DNA from 3 places in the Enterobacter sp. 3U4 genome. Region 1 is predicted to be linked to each of the others. Evidence: riboswitches for the same ligand, from Rfam matches in the RefSeq annotation. Region 1 holds a riboswitch; each other region holds the start of a gene.

Region 1 (3,277 bases):
GCCGCGTGGGCGGCAATTTTATAGGTGATCAACCCCTGCTTCACGTCCTCTTTGTTTGGCAGGCCGAGGTGCTCTTTCGGCGTCACGTAGCAGAGCATGGCGCAGCCGAACCAGCCGATCATCGCCGCCCCAATGCCTGACGTGAAGTGGTCATAGCCCGGCGCAATATCAGTGGTCAACGGCCCCAGGGTATAGAACGGCGCTTCGTGGCAGTGCTCCAGCTCCTCGGTCATGTTGCGGCGGATCATCTGCATCGGCACGTGTCCCGGACCTTCAATCATCACCTGCACGTCATACTCCCAGGCGATTTTGGTCAGTTCGCCCAGCGTGTGCAGCTCGGCAAACTGCGCTTCGTCGTTGGCGTCACGAATAGAGCCCGGACGCAGACCGTCGCCCAGCGACAGGGAGACGTCATAGGCGGCGCAGATTTCGCAGATCTCGCGGAAGTGCTCGTAAAGGAAGTTTTCCTGGTGATGGGAGAGGCACCACTTCGCCATGATGGAACCGCCGCGCGAGACGATGCCGGTCAGACGCTTCGCGGTCATCGGCACGTAGCGCAGCAGCACGCCCGCGTGAATGGTGAAGTAGTCCACGCCCTGCTCGGCCTGCTCCAGCAGCGTGTCGCGGAACGCTTCCCAGGTGAGGTCTTCGGCAATGCCGTTGACCTTCTCCAGCGCCTGATAAATCGGGACGGTGCCAATCGGTACCGGGCTGTTACGCAGGATCCATTCGCGGGTTTCGTGAATATAGCGGCCAGTGGAGAGGTCCATTACCGTGTCCGCGCCCCAGCGCGTGGACCAGACCAGCTTTTCCACCTCTTCTTCGATGGAGGAGGTCACGGCCGAGTTACCGATGTTCGCGTTGACCTTCACCAGGAAGTTGCGGCCGATAATCATCGGCTCGGATTCCGGGTGGTTAATGTTGGCGGGGATAATTGCGCGGCCGGCGGCCACTTCGTCGCGCACAAACTCCGGCGTGATGTTCTCCGGCAGGCGAGCGCCAAAGCCTTCACCCGGATGCTGATAGCGCAGCACTTCGCTACGAATGCGCTCGCGGCCCATATTTTCGCGGATGGCGATGAACTCCATCTCCGGCGTGACGATACCCTGGCGGGCGTAGTGCAGCTGGGTCACGCATTTGCCCGCTTTGGCGCGTTTTGGCGTCAGCAGGCCGTTAAAGCGCAGCTCGTCCAGACCGTCGTCGGCCAGGCGCTCTTTGGTGTACGCAGAGCTGCGCACGCTCAACTCTTCGCAGTCGTTACGCGCGTCAATCCACGGCTGGCGCAGCTTTGCCAGACCCTGCTGGACGTTGATCGTAACAGACGGGTCGCCATACGGGCCGGAGGTGTCATACACCGGTACGGCTTCGTTGTCTTCATACTGCGGATTCTCTTTGCTGCCGCCGATAAGCGTCGGGCTGAGCTGGATTTCGCGCATCGGGACGCGGATATCGGCCTGCGAGCCGGAAATGTAGATGCGTTTCGAGTTCGGGAAAGCGGTGCCTTCCAGGGTGTCGATGAAGTGTTGGGCCTGTGCGCGCTGTTCGCGGCGGGTCAGTTTTGCAGTAGACATAGCTCATTCCAAAAGTGAAGGACATGGCTTGTCAGACGACGGATGAAGCAAGAGAGGATCGCCCGGGGGGCGATACAACAGCAGTGTGACTCTTGTTCCCTTCGCAGGTATTAACCTGATCAGGTTCCGCGGATCCCGAATTAACGGTCTCAGCCCGGCTTTCGCTCTGGGCACTCCGACAAGAAAAATCCCCCTCGTGAGAGGGGCGAATGGTTGTAAATTACTCGTTAACGATTAAGAACTCAAGCAGGGCGCGCGACGTTCTCTTCGTTACTGATGTTCAAATCACTGTCCAGCACGAGGGCAATCAGCTTATCTTCCAGCGTGAATCGCTCTTCCAGAGCTTCACCGAGGTCGGATAGCGCCCGCTGGAACTCAAGATAGTTATCGTGATCGATGGCGTTCTCGAGCGCGGAATCATAGTAATCCATGATCTGCTGGGTGTTGGCTTCCAGCAGCGGATAGAGCTTGCTGGCCGCTAAATACGGTGTTGTCCCTTCCATTTCGCGGATAATACGTTCATAAATATTGAAATGGCCGTCGGACAGATAGTCGACCAGGCCCTGACAAAAATCATCCAGCGCTTTTTCGTTCAGCCGCATAAACGATTCTTTGCCAGGCTTAATGCCGACCAGATTGTAATAAGCCACGAGGAGATGCTTGCGCACATGTAGCCAGCGATCTACCAGTTTATTACTTCCTCTAACGCGCTCAGTCAGGCTTTCCAGCTGGTTTAACATGGTCGACTCCGCAAAGTGTAGGATTGAATCTGCTTATCCAGAATGTAACCACAATGCTAACAACATGTCAGTGAAGCGAAGGTAGTGCAATAGATATGGATCGTATTATTGAAAAATCAGATCTGGGTTGGTGGATCGTCAGCCACGAACAAAAATTATGGTTGCCCGGTGGAGAACTGCCCTACGGTACGGCGGAAACGTTCGATCTCGTTGGCCAGCCAGCGCTACAGATCGGCGAGTGGCAGGGTGAGCCCGTGTGGTTGATCCAACAGCCCCGCCGCCAGGATATGGGATCTGTGCGCCAGGTGCTGGATCTGGACGTGGGGCTGTTCCAGCTGGCGGGGCGCGGCGTGCAGCTGGCGGAGTTTTATCGCTCGCACAAATACTGCGGCTACTGCGGTCATACCATGCGCCCGAGCAAAACCGAGTGGGCGATGCTCTGCAGCCACTGCCGCGAACGCTACTATCCGCAGATTGCGCCGTGCATTATCGTCGCTATCCGCCGGGAGGATTCCATCCTGCTGGCGCAGCATACCCGTCATCGCAACGGCATTCACACCGTGCTGGCCGGCTTCGTCGAAGTGGGCGAAACGCTGGAACAGGCGGTGGCGCGCGAGGTGATGGAGGAGAGCGGAATCAAAGTGAAGAACCTGCGCTACGTCACCTCCCAGCCGTGGCCGTTCCCGCAGTCGCTGATGACGGCATTTATGGCCGAATACGACAGCGGTGAGATCGTGATTGACCAGAAAGAGCTGCTGGAAGCGAACTGGTATCGCTACGACGATTTACCGCTGTTACCTCCGCCAGGCACCGTGGCGCGTCGGCTGATAGAAGATACCGTGGCAATGTGTCGGGCCGAGTATGAGTAGTGTTACACTGAGGCCATGACGCTTAAGGAACTGCAAAAATGACCGAACTGAAGAACGATCGTTATCTGCGTGCGCTGCTGCGCCAGCCCGTTGATGT
Region 2 (3,277 bases), 580 kb from region 1:
GAAGACCTGCTGGAGCAGGACCGCATCGATCAGCTGGTCCAGCTGGTGGGCGACAAGGCCGCCGTGCGCCAAATGCTGGTTTCCCATCTCGGACGCAGTTTTCGTCAGGGCCGACACATCCTGCGGGTGCTCTACTATCGCCCAATGAAAAATCTGTTGCCCGGCACGGCCTTACGCCGCTCAGAAACCCACATGGCCCGACAAATCTTCAGCGGCCTGACGCGGATAAATGAGGAAAATGGGGAACTAGAAGCGGATATCGCGCACCACTGGCAGCAGCTTTCCCCGCACCACTGGCGCTTTTTCTTACGCCCCGGCATCCACTTTCACCATGGCCGCGAGCTTGAGATGCACGACGTCATCGCCTCTCTGGAACGCGCCCGCAAGCTCCCGCTCTACTCGCATATATCGCGCGTCCACTCCCCCACGGCCTGGACGCTGGATATTGAACTGTCGCAGCAGGACAAGTGGCTTCCCTGGCTTCTGGGCTATGTACCGTCGATGATTTTGCCCGGCGAGTGGGAATCGATGAACAATTTTGCCAGCCTGCCGATTGGCACCGGGCCCTACTCCGTGTCCCGCAATAACAGCAACCAGCTGAAAATCCGCGCGTTCGATGACTACTTTGGCTACCGGGCGCTGATCGACGAAGTGAACGTGTGGGTATTGCCGGATCTCAATGAAGACCTGAGCTGCGGGCTGACGCTGGAAGGCCCCACCACGGGAGAAAAAGCCGTGGAGAGTCGCCTGGAGGAGGGATGTTACTATCTCCTCTTTGACCGCCGCACCCACCGTGGGGCAAACCAGGCCGTCCGCAAGTGGATCAGCCACGTGTTGTCCCCTTCCAATCTGATCTACCATGCGGAAGCGCAGTACCAGACATACTGGTTCCCGGCCTACGGCCTGCTTCCGCGCTGGCACCACGCCCGCCCAACGCGCTGCGACAAACCCGCGGGGCTGGAGTCCATCACCCTGACTTACTACCGCGAGCATGTCGAGCATCGTTTTATCGCGCGGATCATGACCCGACTGCTGGCAGCCGAGGGGGTCAAGTTAGAGGTCAGGGAAGTGGACTATGACGAATGGCATCAGGGTGAGCTTACCAGCGATATCTGGCTGAACAGCGCCAACTTCACCCTGCCGCTCGATTTTTCATTATTCTCACACCTGTATGAAGTCCCGCTGATCCAGCACTGCATCGACCGGGACTGGCAGCAGGATGCCGCCCAGTGGCGTGCGGGAGAAATGAATCTTGCCGTGTGGTGCCAGCAGCTGCTGGCCGAGCAGGCAATCGTCCCGCTGATCCACCACTGGCTGATGATCCAGGGCCAGCGCAGCATGCGCGGTCTGCGGATGAATACCCTGGGCTGGTTTGATTTTAAATCCGCCTGGTTTGCGCCCCCGGAGCCATAACGCTTTCGTAATATTCACCAAATCATTACAATAGCGCCGTTCTCAACGGGGTGCTGCATCACAGATGTGCGCTGAGATAATACCCGTCGAACCTGATCCGGATAACGCCGGCGAAGGGATTTGAGGCTGTCGCTCAAAATCCTTTGCCACTCAACCCTGAGGTGCAAAGTGTTAAAAAAAGTTCTCCCCCTGCTGGCGCTGTTCGCGCTGCCTGCTTTTGCCAAACCCGTCCTGACGGTCTACACCTACGACTCGTTCTCCGCCGACTGGGGCCCTGGCCCGGTCGTCAAAAAAGCCTTTGAAGCTGACTGCAACTGCGAGCTGAAGTTCGTGGCGCTGGAAGATGGCGTTTCGCTGCTCAACCGCCTGCGCATGGAAGGAAAAAACAGCAAGGCCGACGTCGTGCTCGGGCTGGATAACAACCTGCTGGAAGCCGCCTCGCAAACCAAACTGTTTGCCAAAAGCGGCGTAGCGGCAGATGCCGTTAACGTGCCGGGCGGCTGGAAGAACGACACTTTTGTGCCGTTCGACTATGGCTACTTTGCTTTTGTTTACGACAAAAACAAGCTGAAAACCCCGCCGAAGAGCCTGAAAGAGCTGGTGGAAAGTGACCAGAAGTGGCGCGTGATTTATGAAGATCCGCGGACCAGCACGCCGGGCCTGGGCCTGCTGCTGTGGATGCAAAAGGTCTACGGGGATAAGGCGCCGGAAGCGTGGCAGAAGCTGGCCGCCAAAACCGTCACCGTGACCAAAGGCTGGAGCGAAGCCTATGGCCTGTTCCTCAAAGGTGAAAGCGACCTGGTGCTGAGCTACACCACCTCCCCGGCTTACCACATTATCGCCGAGAAGAAAGACAACTATGCTGCCGCAGATTTTGCGGAAGGGCACTATCTGCAGGTAGAAGTGGCGGCGCGTACCGCTGCCAGCAAACAGCCCGAACTGGCCGAGAAGTTCCTGAAATTTATGGTTTCACCGGCATTCCAGAACGCGATTCCCGCAGGCAACTGGATGTATCCGGTCACTAACGTTGCGCTGCCTGCAGGTTTTGAACAGTTGACCAAACCGAAAACCTCGCTGGAGTTTACGCCGCAACAGGTCGCCGCGCAGCGTGCCGCATGGGTAAGTGAATGGCAACGCGCCGTCAGCCGTTAATTCCCGGCGGGTTACTGCCCGGGCTGCTCGCCGCCGTCGTAATGGTGGCAGTCAGCCTGGGGGCTTTTCTTGCATTGTGGTTTAACGCGCCAGAGAGCGACCTGCTCGCCCTCTGGCACGACAGCTACCTTTGGCACGTCATTCGGTTCTCTTTCTGGCAGGCGTTTCTTTCTGCCCTGATGTCGGTGATCCCGGCTATTTTTTTGGCACGCGCGCTGTATCGGCGGCGTTTCCCCGGCAGGCAGGCCCTGCTGCGCCTGTGCGCCATGACGCTGATACTGCCCGTGCTGGTAGCGGTATTTGGCATTCTGAGCGTTTACGGTCGCCAGGGCTGGCTGGCATCGCTGTTCGCCGAGCTTGGTCTGGAATGGTCATTCTCGCCTTACGGACTGCAGGGCATTCTGCTGGCGCACGTCTTTTTCAATATGCCGATGGCAACGCGCCTCTTTTTGCAGGCGCTGGAGAACATTCCCGGCGAGCAGCGCCAGGTTGCCGCCCAGCTCGGCATGCGCGGCGTGTCGTTCTTCCGCTTTGTTGAATGGCCGTGGCTGCGCCGCCAGCTTCCGCCCGTGGCGGCATTAATCTTCATGCTCTGCTTTGCCAGCTTTGCCACCGTGCTGTCGCTCGGCGGCGGGCCGCAGGCCACCACCATTGAGCTGGCGATTTACCAGGCGCTGAGTTACGACTACGATCCCGGTCGTGCCGCGCTGCT
Region 3 (3,277 bases), 1.9 Mb from region 1:
GCGCATAAGCGCCCGTATTAAATGCCTGAGTCGCTTTGTCAGTGGCGTCCTGGAGGGCGCGATCTTGTCTATCCTGATCGGCGTTGAAAATGCTTTTATCTACCTTACTTGCAAGCGCTTGTGTATTAGCATCGGCTTTGTTGTTCGCATTAGTGGCGGTGATTTCAGCATGATCGGCAGCGGCTTTAGCGCCGGTAGCATCAGTAAGCGCTGTATCAGCTTTAGCACCAGCAAGCAAAGCATCGGATTCAGCTTTACTTACTCTCGTGTTGGTATCAGTGATTGCTCGTCCGTTAGTAGTAACGCCCTGTAAAGCCGCGTCTGCTTTATTATTGGCATTATCAATCAAAACATTCTGTTTATTATCATTAATTGTCTGATCTGCCACGTTATCGTTAACTTTCTGATTAAGAATAGCGTTAGCTTGAGTGTTAGCATTTACGCCAGCTTGAGCTGTATCTGCTTTATCAGTTGCACTTCTAATTGCATCATCACGCAATAAATTCTCATCTTTCATGTTGATAATATCAGTACGATTTGTACCAATATCAACACGATTTGCTTCTTCACGATCTGCATTTTGTTTATTGATTTGGGTTTGAGTCCAGCCCAAAGAATCTACAACATCATCAGTGCCGATCGTAGCTGCGTATGTTGCACCAGAAAACACAATACCAAATACAAAAACAGCGGCAGCTGATGTATTTAAACATTTCATTTTAAAGCTCTCATCATCAATATAAAAAAAGTTAGGGCGCTATCCTGGCGGGAAGATACAACGTCTTGTTATATCTGAATTAATTCACGATTAACGTTGAGATTTTGGTTTGATAACTTATTTCGTAACGTGCAGTAACTATCTATGAATGTGTAGTTTTGATTATTGATCTAAATCACAAATAGCAGTAATAGCTAAATGAGTTGATCCAGAAGGGATGAAGTTATTAATCTTATAATACAATGACTTATATGTTTACAGTGAATGGGGGATAAATTGGAAATAAAATATCAATACATTAAATATATTTATGTGTTTAGATGAAAAAAGATTAAAAATACACATAACAGTTTATGTAAATTTATAGGTTATTGCCGATTCATTATTATCGAATCTCTATTCTGCTTCGAATGAAAATAAACTCAGGTCATTTTTGTTCCAGGATATACCAGGAAAAAATATTTATGTTGAAGATGCTAGCGAAAAAGTGTTTAGGCTGATTCATTACGCGATCGCAGTCGTGATAAATCGAAACCCCTTGCGCCTGGCCTGTGGCCACGGTTACACTGATTAAGAACATTGATTTTAATAAGTCACTGTTTTAAAAGTATTTTGACTCGGGGTGCCCTTCTTTGTGAAGGCTGAGAAATACCCGTATTACCTGATCTGGATAATGCCAGCGTAGGGAAGTCAGATGCCTTCCCGGTCATCGCTTCTTCACGCAAGGCAGGAGCGAACCCATGCAGCCTGACCTGCTCGATTTACACGTTTTACATCACTTCCGCACCCGTTCTCCGCTTACCCATTGTATGACCAATGACGTCGTACAGACCTTTACGGCCAACGTTTTGCTGGCGCTTGGCGCATCGCCGGCGATGGTGATCGAGGCCGAAGAGGCCGAGCAGTTTGCCCCGATAGCCGATGCGCTGCTGGTTAACGTTGGCACGCTGACCGCGCCGCGCGCCCAGTCGATGCGTCGGGCGATTGAAAGCGCGGTGGCGGCAGGCAAGCCCTGGACGCTGGACCCGGTAGCCGTGGGCGCCCTGGCGTTCCGCACCCGGTTTTGCCATCAAATTCTTGCCCTGAAGCCGGCGGCCATTCGCGGCAATGCTTCCGAAATTTTGGCTCTCGCCGGGATGAGCGCAGGCGGGCGCGGCGTCGATACGACCGATACCGCCGTCAGCGCGGTGCCTGCTGCCCAGGCGCTGGCCCGTCAGATCGATACGATTGTGGTGGTCACCGGCGAGGTGGACTACATCACGGACGGGCAACGCACCCGAACGGTAACCGGCGGTGACCCGCTGATGACACGCGTGGTGGGCACCGGGTGCGCGCTCTCCGCCGTCGTCGCGGCGAGCTGCTCGCTGCCGGGCGACCGGCTGGATAATATCGCTGCTGCCTGCGGATGGATGAAGCGGGCTGGAACGGTGGCCGTTGCGCAGTCGCGTGGCCCGGGCAGTTTTGCCAGCGCGTTCCTCGACGCGCTCTATACGCTGGAGGAGCAAGCATGAAGCGAATTAACGCCCTGACCATTGCCGGCACCGACCCCAGCGGCGGCGCGGGCATCCAGGCCGACCTGAAAACGTTCTCTGCCCTTGGTGCGTACGGCTGCTCGGTCATCACCGCGCTGGTGGCGCAAAACACGCGCGGCGTGCAGTCGGTCTATCGTATCGAGCCGGATTTTGTTGCCGCGCAGCTGGATTCGGTGTTCAGCGACGTACGCATCGATACCACTAAGATCGGCATGCTGGCCGAGACGGATATTGTGGAAGCGGTGGCCGAGCGGCTTAAACGCTATCAGGTGCAAAACGTGGTGCTGGATACGGTGATGCTGGCGAAAAGCGGCGATCCGCTGCTCTCCGCCTCTGCCGTGGAGACGCTGCGTACAAAGCTGCTGCCGCAGGTGGCGCTCATCACGCCCAATCTGCCGGAAGCCGCCGCGCTGTTGGGCACATCGCACGCGCAAACCGAACGCGAGATGAAAGCGCAGGGGAACGCGCTGCTGGCGATGGGCTGTGGGGCGGTGCTGATGAAGGGCGGGCATCTGGATGACGCTGAAAGCCCGGACTGGCTCTTTACCCGCGACGGCGAAGTGCGCTTTACCGCGCCGCGCGTGCAGACCAAAAATACCCACGGCACGGGCTGTACGCTTTCGGCCGCGCTGGCGGCGCTGCGTCCCCGGCATGAAAGCTGGGCCGATACGGTTCGCGAAGCGAAAGCCTGGCTCTCGGCGGCGCTGGCAAAAGCCGATACTCTGGAAGTCGGTCACGGTATTGGGCCGGTTCATCATTTTCATGCATGGTGGTAAGCCAGTATACTGGCAGGAAACACCACGCCTGAGAAAACAGAGATGGAACAAGCGCATACCCGGTTAATCGCTCAACTGAATGAACGGATCGCCGCGCCTGACAACACGCCGCTGTACCTGAAATTTGCCGAAACGGTAAAAAATGCGGTGCGCAGCGGGGTGCTGGAGCACGGGAATATTTTGCCCGGCGAGCGCGATCTGAGCCAGTTAACCGGCGTGTCGCGCATCACCGTGCGAAAGGCGATGCAGGC

Evidence for each region. A riboswitch is a leader RNA that binds a small molecule or an ion and turns the genes downstream of it on or off. The one in region 1 is predicted to bind thiamine pyrophosphate.
Region 2: linked by a shared signal. The riboswitch ahead of thiB (thiamine ABC transporter substrate binding subunit) and the one ahead of thiC (phosphomethylpyrimidine synthase ThiC) in region 1 are both predicted to bind thiamine pyrophosphate.
Region 3: linked by a shared signal. The riboswitch ahead of thiM (hydroxyethylthiazole kinase) and the one ahead of thiC (phosphomethylpyrimidine synthase ThiC) in region 1 are both predicted to bind thiamine pyrophosphate.

What each region holds. Positions count from the first base shown of each region.
Region 1 covers NZ_CP136665.1:3,806,457-3,809,733, reverse strand. The annotation lists gene thiC (phosphomethylpyrimidine synthase ThiC) at 1-1,571, opposite strand, end outside; TPP riboswitch at 1,651-1,759, opposite strand; gene rsd (sigma D regulator) at 1,814-2,311, opposite strand; gene nudC (NAD(+) diphosphatase) at 2,407-3,180, shown strand; gene hemE (uroporphyrinogen decarboxylase) at 3,219-3,277, shown strand, end outside.
Region 2 covers NZ_CP136665.1:3,224,381-3,227,657, forward strand. The annotation lists gene sgrR (HTH-type transcriptional regulator SgrR) at 1-1,413, shown strand, start outside; TPP riboswitch at 1,450-1,550, shown strand; gene thiB (thiamine ABC transporter substrate binding subunit) at 1,582-2,565, shown strand; gene thiP (thiamine/thiamine pyrophosphate ABC transporter permease ThiP) at 2,541-3,277, shown strand, end outside.
Region 3 covers NZ_CP136665.1:879,868-883,144, forward strand. The annotation lists gene RVY89_RS04145 (YadA C-terminal domain-containing protein) at 1-718, opposite strand, end outside; TPP riboswitch at 1,327-1,423, shown strand; gene thiM (hydroxyethylthiazole kinase) at 1,459-2,229, shown strand; gene thiD (bifunctional hydroxymethylpyrimidine kinase/phosphomethylpyrimidine kinase) at 2,226-3,026, shown strand; gene RVY89_RS04160 (GntR family transcriptional regulator) at 3,069-3,277, shown strand, end outside.